Regions from separate parts of the Nonomuraea sp. NPDC059194 genome, predicted to be linked through region 1. Evidence: riboswitches for the same ligand, from Rfam matches in the RefSeq annotation. Region 1 holds a riboswitch; each other region holds the start of a gene.
What was found. A riboswitch is a leader RNA that binds a small molecule or an ion and turns the genes downstream of it on or off. The one in region 1 is predicted to bind cobalamin.
Positions count from the first base shown of each region.

Region 2: another riboswitch for cobalamin. It lies ahead of ACFXJ8_RS13615 (ribonucleoside-diphosphate reductase subunit alpha); the one in region 1 lies ahead of cobN (cobaltochelatase subunit CobN).
Region 3: another riboswitch for cobalamin. It lies ahead of ACFXJ8_RS04770 (ABC transporter substrate-binding protein); the one in region 1 lies ahead of cobN (cobaltochelatase subunit CobN).

Region 1 covers NZ_JBHZBH010000001.1:280,625-282,797, reverse strand. The annotation lists gene cobN (cobaltochelatase subunit CobN) at 1-1,244, opposite strand, end outside; cobalamin riboswitch at 1,282-1,462, opposite strand; gene cobG (precorrin-3B synthase) at 1,480-2,173, shown strand, end outside.
Region 2 covers NZ_JBHZBH010000008.1:131,847-134,019, forward strand. The annotation lists gene ACFXJ8_RS13610 (Bug family tripartite tricarboxylate transporter substrate binding protein) at 40-963, shown strand; cobalamin riboswitch at 968-1,166, shown strand; gene ACFXJ8_RS13615 (ribonucleoside-diphosphate reductase subunit alpha) at 1,254-2,173, shown strand, end outside.
Region 3 covers NZ_JBHZBH010000002.1:433,658-435,830, forward strand. The annotation lists gene ACFXJ8_RS04770 (ABC transporter substrate-binding protein) at 1-898, opposite strand, end outside; cobalamin riboswitch at 971-1,091, opposite strand; gene ACFXJ8_RS04775 (Gfo/Idh/MocA family protein) at 1,099-1,959, opposite strand; gene ACFXJ8_RS04780 (hypothetical protein) at 2,028-2,173, shown strand, end outside.

The DNA of each region.
Region 1 (2,173 bases):
CGCACCGGGTTGGCGGCGAGCTGGTCCTCGGTCAGCCACTCCTGGTCCTGGCCGCCCGCCGCGATGAGCGCGTGGATGAGCGCGTCGCCGTCGCCGTCGGCGACGCCGGGCAGGCCCTCGCCCAGGTCGTAGCCCTCCTCGGCGAGCCTGGCCAGCAGCTTCACCGTGCTCGCGGGCGTGTCGAGGCCGACCGCGTTGCCGACGCGCGAGTGCTTGGTCGGGTAGGCCGAGAGCATCACCACGAGCTTCTTCTCGGCGTTCGGGACGTGCCTGAGCCGCGCGTGCCGTACGGCGGTGCCCGCCACGCGGGCCGCGCGCTCGGGGTCGGCCGCGTAGACGGTCAGCCCGTCCTCGTCGACCTCCTTGAACGAGAACGGCACCGTGATGATCCGCCCGTCGAACTCGGGGATCGCCACCTGCGAGGCCGCGTCGAGCGGCGACAGGCCGTCGTCGTTCTCCTCCCACGCCTGCCTGCTCGTGGTGAGGCAGAGCCCCTGCAGGATCGGCACGTCGAGCTCGGCCAGCGCGCCCACGTCCCAGGCCGCGTCGTCGCCGCCCGCTCCCGCGGTCGCGGGCTTGGTGCCCCCGGCGGCCAGGACGGTTACCACGAGCGCGTCGGCGGTCCGCAGCGTGTCGAGCAGCTCGGGCTCGGCCGTACGGAGCGAGGAGCAGAAGATCGGCAGCGCGCGCCCGCCCGCCTCCCCGATCGCTTCGCAGAGCGTCCGGACGAACCCGGTGTTGCCCGCCATGTGGTGGGCCCGGTAGTAGAGCACCCCGACGACGGGGCCCTCGGAGACGGCGCCCTCCATGTCGAGCAGCCCCCAGGTCGGGGTCGGCTCGGGCGCGGCGAACCCGTGCCCGGTCAGCAGCACCGTGTCGGACAGGAAGGAGTGCAGCTCGGCCAGGTTCGACGGGCCGCCGTGGGCGAGGTAGGCGTGCGCCTCGGCGCAGACGCCGCCGCTGACCGTGGACAGCTCCATCAGCTCGGCGTCGGGCGCCTGCTCGCCGCCCAGCACCACCACGGGACGCGGGCCCGCCAGCAGGTGGTCGAGCCCGTCCTCCCAGGCCCTGCGCCCGCCGAGGAGCCGCACCACCACCAGGTCCGTACCCTCGACCAGCGCGGGCAGGTCGTCGACCGTGAGCCTGGCGGGGTTTCCCAGCCGGTACGGCGCGCCGCTCGCCCTCGCGCTGAGCAGGTCGGTGTCGGAGGTCGACAGCAGCAGAACGGCCGTGCTCTCGGGCACAGGGAACTCCTCCCTCGGGGTCCTCGCCCCGGTCGCGGGTGTCACGAGAGCGGGAGTCTCCTGGCTCCCGGATCGACGCTCACCCCGGCCTTCCCATCCGTCGCCGGACAGTGGCCTGCGGTGGGGTTCGCTCCCCGGTCACAGTGGCGGGACCGCGCCGGCTTCGCACCGGCTTCCTCCGTCGCCCTCGTCTGCGATCAGACTAGAGGGTTTTGGACGGGTTACCATCCTCCGCGTGGACATAAATGACTTTTCGGGACAAGCACGCCTTGATGCGTGTCCTGGGGCGCTGCAGGTCCACACCGCCGCCGACGGGGCCCTGGCCAGGGTCCGCATCCCGGGCGGCGCGCTCACCTCCGCCCAGCTCAGGGAGCTGGCGGACTGCGCCGCCACGCTCGGATCCGGCGTGATCGAGCTGACCTCCCGGGCGAACGTCCAGGTCCGTGGCCTGCGCGCGCCCTCGGAGTTCGCGGCGCGGATGGCGGCGGCGGGCTTGCTGCCGTCCGAAACCCACGAGCGGGTGCGCAACATCCTCGCCTCCCCTCTGGCGGGCCGCGCCCCCTCGTCCCTGGTGGACGTCCGGCCACTGGTCGCCGCCCTGGACCGCGGGCTGTGCGCCGCGCCCGAGCTGGCCGCGCTGTCAGGCCGCTTCCTCTTCGCGCTGGACGACGGCACCGGCGACGTGCTGTCCTGCGGGGCCGACGTGGCCTTCCTGGCCACCTCGCCGTCCGGCGGAGTGCTGCTGCTCGGCGGGGTACGGCCCGGCCTGCCCGTGGGCGTCGCCGACGTGGTCCCGCTGATGCTCGTCGCCGCCCGCGCCTTCGTGGAGCTGAGCGACGGCACCGCGTGGCGCGTCACCGACCTCCCCGACGGCCCCGCCCTGCTGGCCGCCCACCTGCCCCACACCGGTCCAACCCCGGAAGGCGCGG
Region 2 (2,173 bases), on a different contig from region 1:
AACATTGGGTGGAGGGGGCCGGGGTGACGGGGAGGGCGCATGCGCCGTCGGGAGTTCGTGGCGGGCGCGCTGGGCGCGCTGGGCGCGCTGGGCGCGCTGGCCTGCCTGTCCGGCTGCGGCACGCCCACGCGACAGGTTCCGAGCTTCTCCGTCGTGCCAGGCGGCGAGGCCTGGATCCCCGTCGCGCGGGCCCTTGAAGGGCAGCTCAGGCGCGGCGGGATGTCGGCAGGGGGCACCAGGCTGACCGTGACGGGCCTGCCCGCGCTCGCCGCCGCCGAGATCAGCAGGTCGAAGGAGATCGGCACGCCTCTGGCCAGGCTCGTCGGCGACGTCGAGGCCCTGGTGGTCACCGACGCCTCCCTGTTTCGCGAGTTCGACGAGTTCGCCCGGCGGCTGGTCGCCGACCCCGGCGGCACCGTGCTGGGCGGCAGGCCGCAGGGGGAGACCGACCACCTGCTGTTCGGGCTGGTCGCCCGCGGCCTCGGTGCCGACGCCAGAGTGCTCGACTACGCCGGCTACCCCACCACGAACGACGCGGCCGAGGCGCTGCTGGCCGGCCGGGTCGCCATCGCCGCGGGTCCGCTCGGCGAGTGGCGCAAGCCCCTCGACAAGGGGCGCGTCAGGGTGCTGGCCGTCTCCTCGGCCGAACGGGTCGAGGGCGTCGATGCGCCGACCCTGCTGGAGTCGGGCGTGCGGGTCGACTTCGCCGACTGGTGCGGCGTGCTCGGGCCCAAGGAGATGGGCGAGGGCGAACGCGCCCAGGCGGTCGAGCTCCTCGACGAGGTCGTCGGGTCCGAGCGGTGGCGGGAGGCCTGCCGTACGAAGGGCTGGAAACCGATCCCGCTCAGTGGCGACGACTTCGGCCAGTGGTTCGGCTCCGAGGTCGAGAGGACCCGCGAAGTGCTCAAGGACCTCGGCCTGATCGACACAACTTGTTGGGGTAGTTGCGTCCGCGGCCACTAGATGTAGGATCCTGGTCGTCGCTGGTTCGCCCGAGCAGGGCGAAGCAAAAGGGAAGCCGGTGAGATTCCGGCACTGCCCCGCAGCGGTGAGCGGGAACGACCGCCGTCACGAAGCACTGGGCCCATGGCCTGGGAAGCGACGGCCAGTAGGAAGCTGACGTACGCCCGCGAGTCCGAAGACCTGCCAGCGGTATGACCTGTCCAAGGCCTCGAGGGAGGGCCAGGGGGCCCTGCGGCGTGCCCGCGTGCTCTCGCCTGCCCTCACGGGGGCGAAGCTCGCGAGGAGAGAGCGTGACGCAGATCGTAGAGGTGGATCGCCGGCTGGCCATCGAGGAGGCCGCCGCCAGGGTGATCACCGATCCGGAGAACTCCAGGGTCGCCGCCAGGCTGCTGGCCGAGGAGATCGCCGACGAGGCCGCCGCCCACGGCGTGCGGACCTTCTCCGAGTCGATCGCGGCCACCCACGCCGCGGGTCTGCTGCAGGACGGGCTGGCCGCCTTCGTGGCCGCCAACGCCGCCGCCCTCGACGCGCTCGTGGACGAGGGCGCCGACGACAGGTTCGAGTACTTCGGCCTGCGTACTGTCTACGACCGCTACCTGCTGCGCCACCCGGAGACCCGCGGCGTGCTCGAACGCCCGCAGCACTTCATGCTGCGCGTCGCGTGCGGCCTGTCGGCGTCGGTCGCCGAGGCCGCCGAGCTGTACGCGCTGATGTCCACGCTGTCGTACCTGCCCAGCTCGCCCACTTTGTTCAACTCCGGCTCGCGCCGCGCCCAGCTGTCGTCCTGCTTCCTGCTCGACTCGCCGCGTGACGAGCTGGAGGGGATCTACGAGCGCTACGGCCAGGTCGCCAGGCTGTCGAAGTACGCCGGCGGCATCGGCATCGCCTGGACCAGGGTGCGTTCGCGCGGCTCGCTGATCCGCGGTACCAACGGCCACTCGAACGGCATCGTCCCCTGGCTGCGCACGCTCGACGCCAGCGTCGCCGCCGTCAACCAGGGCGGCCGCCGCAAGGGTGCGGCCTGCGTCTACCTGGAGACCTGGCACGCCGACATCGAGGAGTTCCTCGAACTGCGCGACAACACCGGCGAGGAGGCGCGCCGCGCCCACAACCTCAACCTCGCCAACTGGGTGCCCGACGAGTTCATGCGCCGCGTCGAGGCGGACCAGACGTGGTCGCTGTTCGACCCGAAGCAGGTGCCGCACCTCAC
Region 3 (2,173 bases), on a different contig from region 1:
AGGCGATGTCGTCGTCGAGCTGGATGACGCGGTCGTTCTTGACCGCCTTCAGGTTCTGCCATCCTGGCCGCTTGGCCAGCGTCTCCTTGCTCTGCTGGCAGCACTTCACGTCGGCCAGGAAGATCAGGTCGGGGTCGGCCTTCGCCACGAACTCCGCCGACAGCTTGGGATAGCCGCCGGCCGCCTCGGGAGCCTTGTCGGCCACGTTGACCAGGCCGAACATGCCGTAGATCTGGCCGATGAACGTGGTGGAGGTGGCGGCGTAGGGCGTGGTGTCGAGCTCGTGGTAGTAGGTGAGCTTCTTGGCCTGCGGCGCGGCCGCGGCGAGCTCTTCCAGCTTGCCCTTCATCCCGGCGACGACCTCGTCGGCCTTGGCCTTGTTGCCGGTGGCGACGCCGAGGTCGACGATCTCGTCATAGGCCTCGTCGATCTTGGTGGCGGCGGGCTCCACCAGAACGGGGACGTTCACCTTGGCGAGCTGGGCGGCGACCTTGTCGTCCGAGGCGACGACGAGGTCGGGCTTGTGCGCGATGATCGCCTCGACGTTCGGGTTGAAGCCCGACAGGTCGGTCTTGGGGGCGTCCGCCGGATAGGTGGACATCTCGTCGACTGCGATGACCTGGGGGCCCGCGCCGATCGCGAACAGCGTCTCGGTGGCGGTCGGCGAGATCGAGACGATGCGCTCGGGCTTCTTGGCGATGGTGACCGCGCCGTTGCCCGCCTGCACGGTGGCGGGGAAGGCGGCGTCCTGCGCGGCGGGGGCGCTCGATGCGGGACTGGGGGCGGGTGCGGAAGCGGGGGCGGAAGCGGGGGCGGAGGTGGGGGCGGTCTGGCCGCAACCGGCCAGGACGACCGTTCCCAGCAGCGCGCCCGCGAAGACCGTGCGTACGGGCCTCACGAGTAGTCCTTTCACACTGTCGGAACCGAGAGACCCGCGAATGTGCGACGGATCACCCTTTTCCACGAGGGTTGATGACGTCGGCGCGGCGGCAGGCGACCTGGCTATGACAGTTGCGGGACAGCGCCGGATTCACACCGGACTTCGCTGCAACGCTGCGCGTCGGACAAACGCTATCAATCCTCCGCGCAAGGCCGAAGTCAAGGGGTGGTGAGCTGGGCCTCCGCCTCGGCGATGATCTCCTGCAGGTGCAGGCCACGCGCCGCGTCGAGCGGGTGGCCGCCGCCCCGCCGTACGGTGGCCGCGAACTCCTCGGCCACCACGTCGAGCGGGTCGTCGTCGAAGGCGGGCAGTTGGACGCTGCCGGCGGCGCCGTACACCTCGACGCGCATGGGAGTGAAGTCGCCCGCGGCGGACATCGACATCGATACTTCGCTGACCGCGCCGCCCTCGTGGTCGAGGAGCAGGCCCATCCACCTGAGCGGGTCGCCGTGGGCGCGCACGCCCACCACCCTGCCGAGGGCGGCGTCGAGCAGGTCGATGACATGTGGCCCGACGTCGAGGAGCGCGCCGCGTTCCAGCCGCCACGGTGTGGCGAACGGCCCGCCGCCCGTGAGCGTGCCTGAGACGGCCGTCGCTTGGCCGCCGAACGCCTCGACCTCGGCGCACCTGGACAGGAACTCCCGCGCCTGCGGCGAGTAGCGCAGCGTGAGCAGCATCTGGGACGGCACGCCCGCCTCCGCCACCGCGCCGGCGAGCCTGCGCGCGCCGTCGAGGTCGGCCGCCAGCGGCTTCTCCAGCAGCAGCGCCTTGCCCGCCTTGGCGGCCAGCACACCGAGCTCGGCCTGTACGGCAGGCGGCACGCAGAAGGCCACCGCCTCCACGTTGTCGAACAGCTCCTCGATCCGCTCGTAGACGGGAGCGCCCAGCCTGGCCGCCGCCTCGGGACGGCGGGCCCACACGCCCGCGAGCCTCGTGTGCGGGCCCTTGGCCAGCATCGGCGCGTGCGCCATCTCCGCCCACGGGCCCGCGCCCACCAGTCCTACCGCCAATGGCTCCATGGGCCTTCACCTTAGATGAGTAGGGGCCTACTCATGCGCCGAGCCCGCGACGGACGGACGCTCTGACCATGACCAGTCTCGACACGACTCCCCGGTCGGGAGCCGACACCTTCGCCCGCTACGCCATGATCACCGCGGCCGTGATCTCACCGCTGACGATCGCCGTGTCCATCCTGCTGGCGCCGGGCGACGTCACCTCCGAAGGAGAGGCGTA